Linked DNA regions of Herbiconiux aconitum. The protein of the gene in region 2 interacts with the protein of the main gene of each other region in a pairwise test. Links are inferred from orthologs where the notes say so. Each region holds a gene or a part of one and is shown on either strand. Other genes may lie near its edges. The genes, in order: leuS and ligA.

Region 1 (8,388 bases), on a different replicon or contig from region 2:
TCCGACGGATCCCCGGTCAAGGCAGCTGCCCGCTCCAGGAATGCTGCCGCTGCCGCCAGGCCTCCCTGCGCAGTGGCCCGGGTTGCAGACCGTTCGAGCTCATCGGCGACGGCGTCGTCGGGCCCGACGACGGCACGGGCACGATGCCACGCCGTTCGATCGGGATCCGCCTCTGCATCCATGCTGTCCGCCAGCGCCTGGTGCGCTTGGCGGCGCTGGGCGGGAGTCGCCGACCGATAGATCGCCGAGCGCACGAGCGGATGCCGGAACCGCACGGTGCCGTCCAGCTCGATCAGGCCCGCCGTCTCGGCCGGCGTCGCCGCGTCGGGCTCAATCCCGAACCGAGCCGCTGCGCGCTCGAGCAGGATCCGGTCACCGACGGGCTCGGCAGCCGCAAGGAGCAGCAGGCGTCGGGTCGCCCGAGGGAGCGCCCGTGTTCTGCGCAGGAACTGCTGTTCGAGGCGGTCTGCCATGGGTGTGGCCTTCAGCCCTCCTTCACTCTCGAAAGACAGCTCGCCCGCCGAGAGGCCCCGCGGCAGTTCGAGCAGGGCGAGCGGGTTGCCGTGACTTTCGGCCACGATCCGGTCGCGCACGGCCGGCTCGATCGTTCCGATGACGGCGGAGTCCAGGAGGGCGATCGACTCGGCGGCGCTGAGGCCCGTCACGACGAGTTCCGCGAGCCCGTCGAAACGTCGCGCAGTGGAGGTGTCCCGAGTGGAGACGATGGCGACCACCGGCTCCATCCCGAGTCGGCGAACAGCGAACTCGAGGGCCTGAGCGGAAGCATCGTCCAACCATTGGGCGTCGTCGACGCAGCAGATCAACGGCCTGCTCTCGGCCAGTTCCGACAGAAGTGTCAGCACCGCCAGACCGACGAGAAAACGATCGGGAGCCGCGCCCGATTGCAGGCCGAAGACCGTTCTGAGCGCGTGGTTCTGGGGTGCTGGGAGTGCGTCGAACCGCGAGAGGAAAGGGGCGCACAGCTGATGCAGGCCGGCGTAGGCGAGCTCCGCCTCCGACTCGACGCCGACGACCCGCGCCACTTGGCAGTCGGTCGCCTGCTCGAGCAAGAACTGCAACAGGGCGCTCTTGCCGACCCCGGCCTCGCCGCGAACGATGAGAACCCCACCACGGCCCTCTCGGGCCGCCGTCAGCAGGCCACTCAACCTCTCGCATTCGGGTTGCCGGCCGATGAGTCGAGACGGACTTCCAGGCTGCGGCACGCTCCCCACCCATTCCTGTGGATTGCGAGCCCGTTCGGCAAGTCCCCGGCCAACTGCACGGGCATCATCAGTTGGACTCGTCCACGAACCGCTGCCCGGCAGTCTAGCCATCGGGTGATCGGGCGTCCATGGCGGTCGGGCTGAATGCCGCGGCCGAGTGGGTCAGAGGGGGCGGGAGAGGGCGTCGAGACGTTTGCGCCAGGTGGCCGCGCGGGAGGGGCGCACCTCGAGCACGGGGCCGTCGATCCAGACGTCGACCACGCTGATGCCGTGCAGGGCGCTCACGATCCAGAGCTCGCAGCCGTCGAGGTCGGCGGGGCGGGCACGCTCCTCCACCACGCGGGTGCCGGTGGCGGTGGCGATCAGACGGATGCTCCGCGCGGTCACACTCGGCACCCGCGCGAGATCGCTCGATGGCGCGACCAGCGTCTCGCCCCGCCACCACAGCAGCGCCGAGCTCGATCCGTCGACGATGTAGCCGTCGTGCAGCAGCACGACCTCGTCGGCGCCGTTCTCCTGTGCGGTCGCGCGGAGGGCGAGCAGCCGCTCGAGGTCGGGGCCTTTGACGCGCGGAACCCGTCGCGGGTCGGCGGCCTCGTGCGTCATGAGCACGGCCGACTCGCGCAACCGCGGCGCCACGCGCACGCGCAGCCGCAATTCGTACTCGGCGGCCGATTCGCCTCCGTCCGTTCCCGTGCCGGCGGCCACGCGCGCCAGCTCCACGCGCGGAAACAGGGCCCCCGAGCGGAACGCCCGCAGCCGCCCGATCGCCGCCCCCCAGAACGCCTCGGCTTCAGCTTCGGATACCTCGGCGGCCGACTCCTCGACGCTCGTCAGGAACCTTTCGCGATGCGCATCGATCGCCCGCACCCGCCCCGATGCCGAGACGAACCAGGAGTCGGCGACCAGCAGTTCGTCGTGCGGCCGCAGCTCGCTCTCGATCAACGCGCCGCGGGCCCAGACGAAGGTCGCGGGGGCCTCTGCCACGGTCGATCCTCCTTCGTCGCGCCACGTTCTGCGCCACGTCCTACGCTAGTGCAATGCCCCTGACGCTCCTTCGGCGAAGGCTGGACGTCGAGCTCGACCCGGCCGTCGCGTTCGGCGCCCTCCACGCGCGGGCGCAGAACGCGTTCTGGCTCGACAGCGGGGTGCATGCCGCAAGCGGCATGAGTTACCTGGGGGCCTCCGACGACGTGCGGCGCTGGTCGTCGTGGGCCGAGGTGCTGTCGGGGCTGAGTGAGGTGGGCGCACTCGAAGGCGAGGCCGGTGAGGGTGGCGCCGATGCAGAAACGGGCGGAGCGGATGCGCGACGCGACCCCGACTTCCGCCTCGGCTGGGTGGGGTGGCTGGCCTACGAGCTCGGCACGCTCGACGAAGAGCAGGCGGGTCGCGTGCCGCACCCCGCGCATCCGGTGGCCGTCTTCCTGCGGGTCGACCGGGCAGTCGAGTTCGACCACGCGACGGGCGCCGTCACCCTGCTGGCGCTCGATGCTCCGGATGCCGAGTCCTGGTTCGCCGAAACAGCAGCGGCCCTCGAAGCGGCGGCCCGCGCCGCCGCGAACGCCCCAGCGTCCGCACCGGGCACCGCAGGGCGAGCAGCCGCCGAACCCCGCGCATCCGCTCCTCTCCGCACCGCCACGGTGCGGCACCACTACGACGCCTACGCGCACCTCGTCGAGGAGTGCAAGCGTGTGATCGAGCGCGGCGACGCCTACCAGCTCTGCCTCACGAACGAGTTCGGCCTCGACTACGAGCCCGGCGGCGAACCCGACCCGCTCGAGACCTACCGACGCCTTCGCGCATCGAGCCCCAGCCACCACGGCGGCTACCTCCGCGCCGGCGACACGGCGCTCCTCAGCACCTCGCCCGAGCAGTTCCTCGCCGTGACACCCGATCGAACCGTCATCACCCGGCCCATCAAGGGCACGCGCCCCCGCGGCGCCGGCCCGGTCGAGGATGCCCTACTGCGCGCCGAACTGGCCGCGAGCGGGAAGGAGCGAGCCGAGAATCTGATGATCGTCGATCTCATGCGCAACGACCTCTCCCGCGTGTGCGCCGTCGGCTCGGTGCGTGTGACCGAACTGCTCGAGGTGGAGAGCTATCGTCAGGTGCACCAGTTGGTCAGCACTGTCGAGGGCACCCTGGCTGAGGATGTGAGCGCACCGGATGCCGTCGCCGCCTGCTTCCCGGCCGGCTCGATGACGGGCGCGCCCAAGCGCAGCGCCATGACGCACCTGGCGGCCTTCGAGGGCGCCCCGCGCGGCATCTATTCGGGGGCGTTCGGGTATCTGTCCTTCGACGGATCGATCGACCTGGCCATGGTCATCCGGAGCATCGTGCTCACGCCGGGTCGCGCATCCGTCGGTTCAGGAGGAGGCATCACGGCGCTCTCGGATGCCGCCGACGAGGTCGAGGAGACCCGGGTGAAGGCGGCAGCGCTGCTCGCGGTGCTCGGAGCCGAGGCGCCCCAGGCCCGCTCACGTCGGGAACACGGCAACCTTTAGTACTGTTATTGCTTGGTGCGCCCGGGTGCACCGTCCCGAGCGTCCACCTCTGGCAATGCCGCCGCTGCCGGTGGTCGCCTGCGCACAGCAACGAATGAGAGTCACGTGGTCATCGAGAACACTTCTGCCACCGGTCCGTCGCACGACGACGCGGAGCGCTACGACTTCCAGGCCATCCAAGACAAGTGGATGCCGATCTGGGAAGACATGAAGCCCTTCCAGAGCGACCTCGAGGGCGACAAGCGCCCCCGCAAATACGTGCTCGACATGTTCCCCTATCCCTCGGGCGACCTGCACATGGGCCACGCGGAGGCATACGCCCTCGGCGACGTGATCGCGCGCTACTGGCGGCAGCAGGGCTTCAACGTGCTGCACCCGATCGGGTGGGACTCCTTCGGCCTGCCCGCCGAGAACGCGGCGATCAAGCGCGGCCTCGACCCGCGCGAGTGGACCTACGACAACATCGAGCAGCAGCGCGTGAGCATGAAGCGCTACGCGACCTCCTTCGACTGGGATCGCGTGCTGCACACCTCCGACCCCGAGTACTACAAGTGGAACCAGTGGCTGTTCCTCAAGATGTACGAGAAGGGCCTGGCCTACCGCAAGGCCAGCTGGGTGAACTGGGACCCGGTCGACCAGACGGTTCTCGCCAACGAGCAGGTGCTGCCCGACGGCACCTCGGAGCGCTCCGGCGCGGTCGTGGTGAAGAAGAAGCTCACCCAGTGGTACTTCCGCATCACCGATTACGCCGACCGTCTGCTCGACGACCTGCGGCAGCTCGAAGGATCCTGGCCCGCCAAGGTCATCGCGATGCAGCGCAACTGGATCGGTCGCTCCATCGGCGCCGACGTCGACTTCGCCATCGAGGGCCGTGACGAGCCGGTGACCGTGTTCACCACGCGCCCCGACACGCTCTACGGCGCGACCTTCATGGTGGTCGCCCCGGACTCCGACCTGGCCCAGGATCTCGTGGCCACCGGCCCGTCCGACGAGGTGCGCACGCGTTTCGCGAGCTATCTCGCCGACGTGCAGAAGTCGTCGGAGACCGAGCGTCAGGCCACCGACCGGCCGAAGACGGGAATCTTCCTCGAGCGCTACGCGATCAACCCGGTGAACGGCGAGCGGCTGCCCATCTGGGCCGCCGACTACGTGCTGGCCGATTACGGGCATGGCGCGGTCATGGCCGTGCCGGCGCACGATCAGCGCGACCTCGACTTCGCGCGCGCCTTCGATCTGCCGATCCGCGTCGTGGTCGACACCCTGCAGCCGGTGACCGGCGCGATTCCGGTGATGCAGGGCGACGAGCTCCCCGAAGACTGGCCGACCGACATCAACGACCTCAACCCCGCCACCACCGGCCTCGCGCTGGCCGGCGAGGGGCGCTTGATCAACTCGGGGCCGCTCGACGGACTGTCGAAGTCGAACGCGATCCGCAAGATCATCGAGATCCTCGAATCGGCGGGCACCGGCCGGCCGGCGAAGAACTACCGACTGCGCGACTGGCTCATCTCACGGCAGCGCTACTGGGGCACGCCCATCCCGATCATCCACGGCGCCGACGGCGCAGAATACCCGGTGCCGGAAGACCAGCTGCCCGTGCTGCTGCCGCCGACCGAGGGTCTGAACCTCACACCGAAGGGCACGTCGCCCCTCGGTGGGGCCACGGACTGGGTGAACGTGCCGAATCCGGTTGACGGATCTCCCGCACTCCGCGACGCCGACACGATGGACACCTTCGTCGACAGCTCCTGGTACTTCCTGCGCTTCCTCTCGCCGAACGACGAGACCAAGGCCTTCGATCCGCGTGAGGTCGACAAGTGGGCGCCGGTGGATCAGTACGTGGGCGGCGTGACGCACGCCATCCTGCACCTGCTCTATGCACGCTTCATCACGAAGGTGCTGTTCGACCTCGGCTACGTCGGCTTCACCGAGCCCTTCAGCGCCCTGCTGAACCAGGGCATGGTGCTGATGGACGGTTCGGCGATGTCGAAGTCGAAGGGCAACCTGGTGCGGCTCTCCGACCAGCTCGACGAGCACGGTGTGGATGCGGTGCGCCTCACGATGGCGTTCGCCGGTCCACCCGAAGACGACATCGACTGGTCGGATGTCTCGCCGGCCGGCTCGGCGAAGTTCCTCGCCCGGGCCTGGCGGCTGGTGGGCGACGTGACGTCGCCGGCATCCGTGAACTGGCGTGACGGGGATCGTGCCCTGCGGCGCGTGACGCACCGGTTCTTGGCGGAGGCGCCCGGACTCATCGAGTCGTTCAAGTTCAACGTGGTCGTCGCGCGCCTGATGGAGCTCGTGAACGCGGCCCGCAAGGCGATCGACTCCGGCCCCGGCGGTTCCGACCCTGCGGTGCGTGAAGCCGTCGAGACCGTTGCCCTCGGCCTGTCGCTCTTCGCGCCGTACACCGCGGAGGACATGTGGGCGCGGCTCGGCTACGAGCCCTCCATCGCCAACTACGGCTGGCGGGGAGCGGATGCGTCGCTCCTGACCGAAGAGACGGTCACCGCGGTCGTTCAGGTCGACGGCAAGGTGCGTGACCGCATCGAGGTGTCGCCGAAGATCGACGGCGCAGCCCTCGAGGAGGCGGCGCGCGCCCTGCCCTCGGTGGTGCGCTCGATCGGCGACCGCACGGTGGTGACCGTCGTCGCGCGAGCGCCAAGACTGGTCAACTTCGTCACAAAGCCGGCCTCGTAGGAGTTATCCACAGAAGTCTGTCCGGCCGCCCCGCGGGTACTCCGGGTTCCTAGCCTTGCCGCATGGCAGCTGGGTTCGGATCGCGACGCGGGGCGAGCGGGCGGGCGCGCCTTTCCCGTGCACGTCGGGCGGAGCTCGATGCCGGGCCGTCGGAGCCGGAGGCTGGGCTGCCACCGGAGCCAGGGGTCGGGCTGCCGTCGGAGCCGGAGGCTGGGCGCGCATCGGAGCCGCAGGTCGGGCCATCGATGCTCGAGGCTGGGCCGTCGGTTCGTGTCCGGGTCGGTATCGGTGCGGCGATCGTGCTCGTGGTGGTGGGGCTCGTGTGCTCCGTTCTCATCACCGCGCTCTCACCGGTCGGGGTCACGACGACGTTCGGTTCCGACGGAGAATCGGCGGCCGGGTCGCAAGCGGATGGAGCGGCGGCCGCGTCGGCCATCCCGACTCCCTCCGAACGCGATGGGCCTCCCGATCGCGACGCCGACGGTACGGGTGCCGTGCTGCTGGTGCACGTGCTGGGAGCGGTGGCATCACCGGGCGTCTACGAGCTCGACGAGGGTGCGCGCGTCGTCGACGCGGTGGCCGCGGCGGGGGGGTTGGCTGATCAGGCTGATCAGGCATCCGTCAATCTGGCGCGCCCGCTGGTCGACGGCGAGCAGGTGCGGGTGCTGGCCGTGGGTGAGGTGCCGCCTCCCAACGGCTCGGGTGAGGCTGGCGCTGGGAGCGGCGCTGCCGGAGGGGGAGCCGCGGGCGGCGCAGGGGCGTCCGGCGCCGCGGGCGCGAAGGTCAACCTCAACGCGGCCACGGAGCTCGAACTCGACGGCCTGCCGCGCATCGGGCCCGCGATGGCGGCCCGCATCATCGCCTGGCGCACGGAGAACGGCCCGTTCACCTCGGTCGACGACCTCCTGCAGGTCACGGGCATCGGCGACAAGACCTTCGAGGGTCTCCGCGATCTGGTCACGGTCTGAGCGATGCGCGCCGACCTCCGTCTCGCCCTCCCCGCGGCGCTCGCCTGGGCCGCAGCATGGCTTCTCGCCGGCGCTCCCGACCTCGCGGCTCCGGCCACCGTCGCAGCGTGGCTGATCACGGCTGCGGCCACCGTGAGCCTCCTCGCTCGTGCGGTGAGCGGTGGTTCGGCGCGGCTGCGCACAGGCCGGCTGCCCAGCGTGGTGCTCGCGGGGGCCGCCGTCGCGCTGGTGTGCTCGTCGGCGTTCGCGCTCGGGCACCTGCGACATCCGCCGGAGCTCGAGGGTGGGCGATCCCGGGCCGGAGAGGCCCTGGTGACGATCACGGGCGTCGCCAAGCCCGCCGCGAGCGCCGCGTTCGGTGCCGATGCCGACGGGCAGCGTGTGACCGTCGACGCGGTACTCGACTCTTTCATCGCCGGCGATACACGCACCCAGGCCCGCGCCCCTACGCTGGTCTTCGCCACCATCGCCCAGGGCGCGCGGCTTCCGATCGGCAGTTCCTTCCGCGTGCACGGCACCCTGACGCCCTTGGCGGCGGGCGAGTCGAACGAGTTCCTCCTCTTCGCGCGCGACGGTCCCCAAGCCGAGCGCGGCCCGCCCTGGTATCTCGACTGGGCCGACACGGTGCGCACGGGGTTCCGGCATACGACGGCCCACCTCCCGGGCGACGGAGCCGATCTCCTCGCCGGTCTCGCCATCGGAGACGACAGCAGCGTCGTACCCGCCCTGCACGACGCCATGACGGTGAGCGGACTCACCCACCTCACCGCGGTCTCGGGTGCCAACTGCGCGATCGTCGTGTCAGCCGTGATGCTGGTCGGCGGCGCTCTCGGACTCCGGCGGCGCCTCCGGGTCGGCGTCTCCGTTCTCGTCCTGGGGCTCTTCGTCGTGCTGGTCACCCCGGAGCCGAGCGTGCTCCGGGCAGCCACGATGGCGGTGATCGTGCTCGTCGCTCTGGCGGCGGGTCGCCCGTCGAGCGGTCTCCCGCCGCTC
Region 2 (8,350 bases):
GTGGGGCCGTAGGCCGAGTGCTCGGTGGAGGAGCCCATCGCGAACTCGTCCATGTTGGTCTTGCCGATGGGGATGAGGCCGGCGGCGCGGAGCTTCACCATCACGGTGGCGTCGTAGGGCGGAATCCACCCCTCGAGGATCTTCGATCCACTCGTGGTGGGCATGTCGTTCGTGACGATGACGTCTTTGATGGCGATCGGCACGCCCGCGAGCGGATGCAGTTCCTCGCCGGCCGCGCGGCGTGCGTCGATCGCGGCCGCGGTGGCGAGACTCGCATCCGGAGCCGTGTGAAGGAAGGCGTGCACCTCGCCGTCGACCGCGGCGATGCGGTCGACGTGGGCCTGGGTGGCCTCGACGGAGCTGACCTCGCCGGAACCGAGTTTCTCGGAGAGCGCCGACGCCGACAGGCGGATGAGTTCGTGGTGGTGGCCCATCACTGCTCCTCTCCGAGGATCGCGGTCACGCGGAAACGCGATCCGTCGTGGTCGGGTGCGCCGGCGAGCGCCTGCTCGGTGGTGAGCGTCACGCCGGGCTCGTCGTCGCGGTAGACGTTCTGCAGCGGGATGGGGTGGCTCGTGGCCGGCACATCGGGGGTGGCGACCTCGGAGACCTTCGCGACGTTGTCGACGATCGAACCGAGCTCGCTCGTCAGGCTTTCGATCTCCTGAGGTGTCAGGGCGATCCGGGCGAGGTTCGCGAGATGCGCGACCTGCTCCTGGGTGATTTCGGACATGGTGCTCCGTGTTTCGATTCGCGAGGGGTGTGGGTTGATTCTATTCGGTGGGGCTGGGTGGGGTCGGGCCGGGTGGAGCGGCAGAGGGTGCGGTGACGCGGGTGAGGAACTCGCGCGTGCGGTCGAGTGCCTCCTGGGCTTCCTCGAAGTCGAGGTGGAACTGGTACTCGTGCGGCAGTGCCGGCTGGTGGTCGGCGGCCCAGAACAGCGCGGTGACGTCGACGCCGGCAGCGCGCATCCGTTCGGCCAATGGCACGGACTGGATGTGGGTGAGGCCGTCTCCGTTGCCACCGGAGAGCCAGACCGGCGGGAGGTCGCCGGTGACGAAGTCGATGGTCGACATCGTGGCTCCGGCGGGCGTCTCCGACCAGTTCTTGTGGCCGGTGTAAGCCCACAGGGCGGTCTTGAAGCCCCAGCCGACGATGCCGGTGGCGCTCGCCATCGCCGGGAGGTCGTAGAGCCCACAGTGCAGCACGACTCCGGCGAGCTGCGACGGCTCGAGCGACGGCACCACACCGACGAGCCGGGCGTAGCGCGGATTCGTGATGAGCACCGCGAGCTGGCTGGCGAGTTGGGCGCCGGCCGAGTCGCCCGCGAGCACGATGCGCGTCGGATCGATGCCGAGCTCGGCGGCGTGCTCGACCAGATAGCCGAGAGCACGGTTCAGCTGGGTGAGGGCGACGGGGTAGACCGCTTCCGGTGCGATCGTGTAGTCCAGGCCCACGGTGACGTGGCCGTCGGCTGCCAGGATTTTCAGGTAGGGCTCGACGTCGCTCTTGCTGCCCGAGATCCAGGCGCCTCCGTGGATCCAGACCACTGCGGGCGCCGGCTTCGTGCGGCCGCCCACGTCGAAGACGTCGAGAGTGGTGGTGAAGCCCGCGTCGCCGTATTCGACGTCGCGGTGCTCGATGAACCCGACGTCGGGCACGTACGGCGCCATTTCGGCGAGCGTCACGCGGGCGCCCTTCTCGAACACCCGCCGGATGACGAGCACCGCCGGCCACGGCGTCGCCCGTAGCACGGCCACGATCGCGCCCAGCACGGCCGCGGCTCCCACGGCCACGCCCACGACGTTCCGCCACCCACTGCCGTGGGCTCGACCTCGCACTGCCCGACTCATGCCGAGGAGTCGCCGGAAGCGGGCTTGTCGGCCTCCGCTGTCGCATCCGCCGCCGCGTCCGCTTTCGCATCCGCCGCCGCGTCGGGTTCACCCTCCGCCGCATCGTCACCCGTGGCACCATCGGCCGGCTCCGCGCCTGGCACCGGCGGAAGTGCCGACGGCCCCTGGCTCACCAGGATCGCGAACTCCGCCGCGTCGATGATCCGCAGACCCAGCGCCTCCGCCTTGCCGAGTTTCGAACCCGCACCGGGACCGGCGGCCACGAAGTCGGTCTTCTTGCTCACGCTCGATGCGGCCTTGCCACCGGCCTGGATGATCGCCTCCAGAGCCCCCTCGCGGGAGAAACCCTCGAGCGAGCCCGTGGCCACCACGGTCACGCCGTCGAGCACTCCGCCGCTGCCGACCGCGGCGCCCGGGCCCGGATGCCCCGGTGTGGCGAACTGCACGCCCGCCGCGGCCCAGCGGTCGATGATCTCCACGTGCCAGTCGACGGCGAACCAGTCGATCAACGCATCGGCGATGATGCCGCCCACACCGTCAACCGCCGCCAGCTCTTCACGGGTGGCGGCACGAATCGCCTCCAGCGACCCGAAGTAGTCGGCGAGCGCACGCGCTGCGACCGGCCCGACGTGGCGGATGCTCAGCGAGACCAGGATGCGCCAGAGCGGCTTCGTCTTCGCCTTCTCGATGTTCGTCAGCAGCTCGATGGCGTTGCTCGACGGCACCGAATCGTCGTCGCCCCAGAACACCTCGGCGTCGGCGTCGTAGGCAGGATCGGCGTCGCGCCCCGACTTGCGCCGCTTGCGGCGGAACGGCGTGACGAGCTTCGGCGAGCCGTCATCGTTCAGCTTCTCGAGCCCGGTCTCGTTGTCGCGCACGATCACGCGGATGGGGAACAGATCTTCCATCTGCAGCGCGAACAGACCGGCCTCGGTGACCAACGGCGGCTCAGGTGGCTCGGTCGGCTGCGTGAGGGCTGCGGCCGACACCTCGCCGAGACCCTCGATATCGAGAGCGCCGCGCGACCCCACGTGCTCGACCCGGCCGCGCACCTGGGCGGGGCAGCTGCGCGCGTTCGGGCAGCGCAGGTCGATGTCGCCCTCTTTCGCGGGCGCGAGCTTCGTGCCGCATTCGGGGCAGAACTCGGGCATCACGAACTCGCGTTCGGTGCCGTCGCGCAGTTCGACCACCGGGCCGAGCACCTCGGGAATCACGTCTCCGGCCTTGCGCAGCACGACCGTGTCGCCGATCAGCACCCCCTTGGCCTTCACGACGTCTTGGTTGTGCAGGGTCGCCTGGCGCACCTCGGAGCCGGCGACCTCCACCTTCTCCATCACGGCGAAGGGCGTGGCCCGGCCCGTGCGACCCACGCTCACCACGATGTCGAGCAGCTTGGTGTTCACCTCTTCAGGCGGGTATTTGTAGGCCGTGGCCCATCGTGGCGCTCGGCTGGTGGCGCCGAGCTCTTCGTGCAGAGCCAGGTCGTCGACCTTCACGACGATGCCGTCGATCTGGTGCACCACGGAGGCCCGGTGGATGCCGTAGTAGCGGATGAACTCCGCCACCTCGCCGATGGTGTCGAAGACCCGGTAGTAGCTCGAGGTCGGCAGCCCCCAGCCCTTCAGCAGCTCGTAGACCTCGCTCTGCGCAGCGACCGGCGGATTCGGCCAGGCGCCGATGCCGTGCACCAGCATCTGCAGCCGACTGAGGCGCGCCGCCACGAGGGCGAGCTGCCGCTCATTCTTGCCTTCGGACTTCTGTCGCAGCGATCCCGCCGCCGCATTGCGCGGGTTCGCGAACACCCGCTCGCCGGCAGCCTCCTGGGCCGCGTTCAATTCGTCGAACGCGGCGACCGGAAAGAAGATCTCGCCCCGCACCTCGACGAGCGGCGGATGCCCCGTTCCGGCCAGCCGGGCCGGGATGGTCTTGATCTGCAGCACGTTCTCGGTGACGTCTTCGCCCACCACCCCGTCACCCCGGGTCGCGGCCGTGACCAGCACGCCGTTCTCGTAGCGGAGGTTGATGGCCAGCCCGTCGATCTTCAGTTCGCTGAGGTAGCGCACGGTTGCGCGACCCGCGTCCCGCTGCACCTTCGCGGCCCATTCGTCGAGCTCTTCTTCGCTGAACACGTTGTCGAGGCTCAGCATCCGCTCGGCATGGGTGACCGGGGTGAACATCGTGGTGACCGCACGACCGCCCACCGTCTGGGTCGGGCTGTCGGGAGACTGGAGCTCCGGATGCGCCCGCTCCAGTTCACCGAGCCGGCGCACCATGAGGTCGTAATCCTTGTCGGTGACGGTCGAGGCGTTCTTCTCGTAGTACTCGTCGCGCAACTCCAGGATGCGCGTGGTCAGGTCTCGCGCTTCGGCCCTGGCCGCTTCGACATCGCTCGGGGTCTCCTGCGGCAGCGTCGCCGCGGCCGCCGCAACACCGTCGTCCGCCGCTCGCCCCCTCCCCCGTGCAGCCATCAGGCGCCTGCCCCCAGGGGGACGGCACCGCCGACGGCATGAACACGGGCGAGATCTGCTGCAACCGTGCGATCGATCGTGCACTGACCCAGCACCCGCGTGCCGACGTAGACCACCGCCGTCTGCCCTGGCGCGACGCCGTTGAGCGGAGTGACAGGCGTGATGACGAGCTCAGGTGCCCCATCTGCATCAGCGCGCACGCGCGCCACAGCATCGACCGGATCGGCGTGCGCCCGGATCTGCACCTGGCAGACGAAATCGATCTCCGGATGCTCGGGCGCCCGCCCGGCCCAGGTGTAGCGCGACCCCGCGATCTCCGCGATGTCGAGTGCCTCCTTCGGGCCCACGACCACCGTGTTCTCTTTCGGGCGAACCTCGAGAACGAAGCGGGGCTTGCCGTCGGCCGCAGGCATCCCGAGCTTGAGGCCGCGGCGCTGGCCCACGGTGAACGCATGGGCGCCCTCGTGCGAGCCGACCACCGCGCCCTCTCGATCGACGATCGAACCGGTGGCCGTGCCGACCTTGTCGGCCAGCCAGCCGCTGGTGTTGCCGTCGGGGATGAAGCAGATGTCGTGGCTGTCGGGCTTGGAGGCCACCGAGAAGCCGCGCTCGGCCGCTTCGGCCCGCACCTCGGCCTTCGACGGGGTGGCTCCGAGCGGGAACATGCTGTGCGCGAGTTGCTCGGTGGTGAGCACGCCGAGCACGTAGGACTGGTCTTTGGCCCAGGCGGCCGCCCGGTGCAGCTCGCGGTTGCCCTCGGCGTCCGTCGTGATCGACGCATAGTGGCCCGTGCAGACCGCATCGAAGCCGAGGTCGAGCGCCTTTTCGAGCAGTGCTGCGAACTTGATGCGCTCGTTGCAACGCATGCAGGGATTGGGGGTGCGGCCGGCGGTGTATTCGGCGATGAAGTCGTCGACCACGTCGGCCTTGAAACGCTCGGAGAAATCCCACACGTAATAAGGGATGCCGATCTTGTTCGCGGCCCGCTGCGCATCCATCGAGTCTTCGATGGTGCAGCAGCCGCGACTGCCCGTTCGCAGGGTTCCGGGCATGCGGCTCAGCGCCAGGTGCACCCCGACGACCTCGTGACCGGCTTCGACCGCGCGGGCGGCGGCGACCGCGGAATCGACACCACCGCTCATTGCTGCGAGAACTTTCATGCCTTCAAGCATACGGGGGGCCTCTGACACGCAGCCTGTCCGCGAGTCGATCAGTGGATGGGGTGAATGCACAGCGTCTCGGTGCAGAATGAGTGCGATGTCAGCACTTCTCGAGGCACCGCGCGAGACCCGAGAGCCCCAACCGCGCCGGAGGCCGAGAATCCGAACGGGCCTTGCTGTCTTCGTCTGCGTTCTGGCCCTCGCTCTCGCCGCCGGAACGGCTCTGCACGTGCTCGCCCCCGAGCTGTTCGGGTTCAGTCTCGTGGTCGAGTCGGCGCTCCCCTGGTTCGGACTGGCCATCCCGGTGCTGTTCGTGCTCGCGTTCATCAGCCGCGCCAAGGGTGCCGTCATCGCGGCACTGGTGCCGGCGCTGGTGTGGTCGGTCATGTTCGTGCCCGCGATCGTTCCGCTTTCCTGGAGTGCGCCCGCGGCATCCGGTGACACCCTCACCATCGCCAGCCAGAACGTGGAAGCCGATTCAGGAACCGCCGCCGATTCGGCCACCGCACTCGCGGCATCCGGAGCCCAGGTGATCGCTCTGCAGGAGATGGACTCCGACGCCCGCGACCAGGTCGAGGCCGTGCTGAGCGACAAGTACCCCTATTCCTACGGAATCGGCACGGTGGGTGTATGGAGCACCTACCCCATCCTGAACGCCCAAGCTCTCGATCTCGGCCTCGGCTGGCAGCGTGCCATCGCCGCCGATCTGCAGACGCCCACGGGGCTGGTGAGCATCTACGTCATCCACGCGGCATCCGCTCGGCCCGGCGAGCACGCCGATCGCGACACGATGCTCGCGAACCTCGCCGACTACATCCCTCGTGACGAGAACGACCGCATCCTGATGGTGGGCGACTTCAACGCCGGCTCCTCCGACCGCAACATCGCGGGGCTCACCGGTCAACTGAGCGAGGCCAACCAGTCCGGCGGCGGCTTCGGCTTCACCTGGCCGGCAGCCATGCCCATCACGCGCCCCGATCACGTGCTGCAGCGCGGCATGGAGGTCACGTCGAACAGCACCCTGCGGGCCGGCGCCTCCGACCACCTGGCAGTGCTCACCACTCTCAACCTGTAGCGCCCAACCTCGTGGCGGGCGCCGACCGTCAGTTCGCGCCCGACCTCCTGGCGGGCGCCGACCGTCGGTTCGGGAGCGTCGAAACGACGAGCGACGCCGCGGCGAAGGGCGCCTGTTCGGCGTCAGGGGTGCGGGGCGGGCGACACGAGGCGGTCGGCGAAGCCGGCCTTGCGGGCGGCCGCGTAGGCCGCCGGGAGGGCCTCGACCAGGGCGTCGATCTCGGCGGGGGTGGTTCCGTGGCCGAGGGTGAAGCGGAGGGCGCCACGCGCCTCGTCGTCGGGCACGCCCATCGCCGTCAGCACGTGCGAGACCTCCGGCACCCCCGCCTGGCAGGCCGAGCCCGTCGACACCGAGAAACCCTGCATGTCGAGGAGGAACAGCAGCGAATCGCCCTCGCAGCCCGGGAACGTGAAGTGCGCGTTGCCCGGCAGCCGGCCCGCAGGCGACGGATCGCCGCGCAGCACCGCATCCGGCACCGCCGCCCGCACACCCGCGATCAGCCGATCACGCAACGCCGCGAGCTCCGACACGAACCCGTCGCCCGCCCCCGCGAACCCGTCCTCCCCCGCCAACTCGTCGCCCGCCCCCACGAACCCGTCCCCCGCACCCGCGTCTGCCGCACCCACGAACCCGTCGCCCGCGCGAGCGAGCGAAGCACCGCCTGCCTGCGGCACCCGGGCAGCCTGCGGAACCAGGGCGGCCGCGGCCGCAAACGCCACCGCGCCCGCCACATCCTGCGTGCCCGACCGAACCCGCTGCTGGTTGCCGCCGTGGATCAGCGGCTCAACGACACTCCGCCGCGCCACCACGAGCGCCCCGACCCCCACCGGACCACCGATCTTGTGCGCCGATATACTCAGCGCATCCGCCCCCACCGACGCGAACGAGATCGGCAGGTACCCGTAAGCCGCGACCGCGTCGACGTGCACCGGCACCCCGGCACTGCGCGTCACCGCGGCGAGCGCCGCGACATCCTGAATCGTGCCCACCTCGTTGTTGGCCCAGAGCAGTGACACCAGGGCGACGGATGCGCCGTGCTCGGCGAGCGCCGACGCCAAGACCTCAGGTGACAGCCGCCCCAGCGAATCCACCGGCAGCTGCACGACGCGCGCCCCCTCGTGCCGCGCGAGCCACTCGACGGCGTCGACGGTGGCGTGGTGCTCTCCGCCCGGCACCAGCACGACGGGCCGCGACCCCCCAGCCTCAGACCCCTGCCGCGCCCAGTACAGCCCCTTGATACCCAGGTTGATCGACTCGGTTCCCCCCGAGGTGATGATCACCTCGATCGGCTCGGCCCCGAGCGACGCGGCGATGACCTCGCGCGATTCCTCGAGCATCCGTTTCGCCTGCTGCCCTTGACTGTGGATCGACGACGGGTTGCCCACGAGACCGAGCGCGGCGACGTAGGCCGAGCGAGCGGCCGGGATCATCGGCGTGGTGGCGGCGTGGTCGAGGTAGACGGGCATGGATTCCTGCGGATTTCAGCGGATCATCGGTGACAACTACTCTAAGTCTCATGACTGCGGCCGATCCGTTCGCTCGGATGGGCGTTCGACAGACTTCTCACGGTGGCGAGATCCGGGTGTGGTCGGAGAACGCCACGACCATCGACCTCTGTCTCTACGACGACAAAGACCCGAACTGGATCGTGAAGACCGTTCCGCTCACCCGCGACGCGGCTTCGAACGTGTGGACGGCCCGCACCCGCAGCCTGACGCCCGGCCGCCGCTACACCTTGCGCGTCGACGGCCCGACGGGCCCGGATGCGCCGATGAACGCCTTCGACCCGGAGAT

The links.
Region 1: the proteins of ligA (region 2) and leuS interact in binary tests that used the Escherichia coli proteins (3 or more experiments, as listed by UniProt). The link is inferred for Herbiconiux aconitum from one-to-one orthologs.

The regions. Positions count from the first base shown.
Region 1 is NZ_JANLCM010000003.1:25,376-33,763, forward strand. Bases 3,459-6,632 are described here. They hold leuS (leucine--tRNA ligase), read left to right. Parts: upstream 3,459-3,838; coding sequence 3,839-6,427; downstream 6,428-6,632. Other genes in these bases: N1027_RS19380 (anthranilate synthase component I family protein), read left to right, coding at 3,459-3,727; N1027_RS19390 (ComEA family DNA-binding protein), read left to right, coding at 6,490-6,632. In the rest of the region: N1027_RS19370 (helix-turn-helix transcriptional regulator), read right to left, coding at 1-1,334; N1027_RS19375 (aminotransferase class IV), read right to left, coding at 1,386-2,210; more of N1027_RS19380, read left to right, coding at 2,264-3,458; more of N1027_RS19390, read left to right, coding at 6,633-7,395; N1027_RS19395 (ComEC/Rec2 family competence protein), read left to right, coding at 7,399-8,388.
Region 2 is NZ_JANLCM010000001.1:2,284,567-2,292,916, reverse strand. Bases 1,586-4,721 are described here. They hold ligA (NAD-dependent DNA ligase LigA), read right to left. Parts: upstream 4,322-4,721; coding sequence 1,850-4,321; downstream 1,586-1,849. Other genes in these bases: mnmA (tRNA 2-thiouridine(34) synthase MnmA), read right to left, coding at 4,321-4,721; N1027_RS10875 (alpha/beta hydrolase), read right to left, coding at 1,586-1,796. Also shown: Asp-tRNA(Asn)/Glu-tRNA(Gln) amidotransferase subunit GatA, read right to left, coding at 1-434; Asp-tRNA(Asn)/Glu-tRNA(Gln) amidotransferase subunit GatC, read right to left, coding at 434-733; more of N1027_RS10875, read right to left, coding at 774-1,585; more of mnmA, read right to left, coding at 4,722-5,481; N1027_RS10860 (endonuclease/exonuclease/phosphatase family protein), read left to right, coding at 5,579-6,556; N1027_RS10855 (cysteine desulfurase family protein), read right to left, coding at 6,679-8,022; glycogen debranching protein GlgX, read left to right, coding at 8,073-8,350. UniProt on the Escherichia coli protein: DNA ligase that catalyzes the formation of phosphodiester linkages between 5'-phosphoryl and 3'-hydroxyl groups in double-stranded DNA using NAD as a coenzyme and as the energy source for the reaction.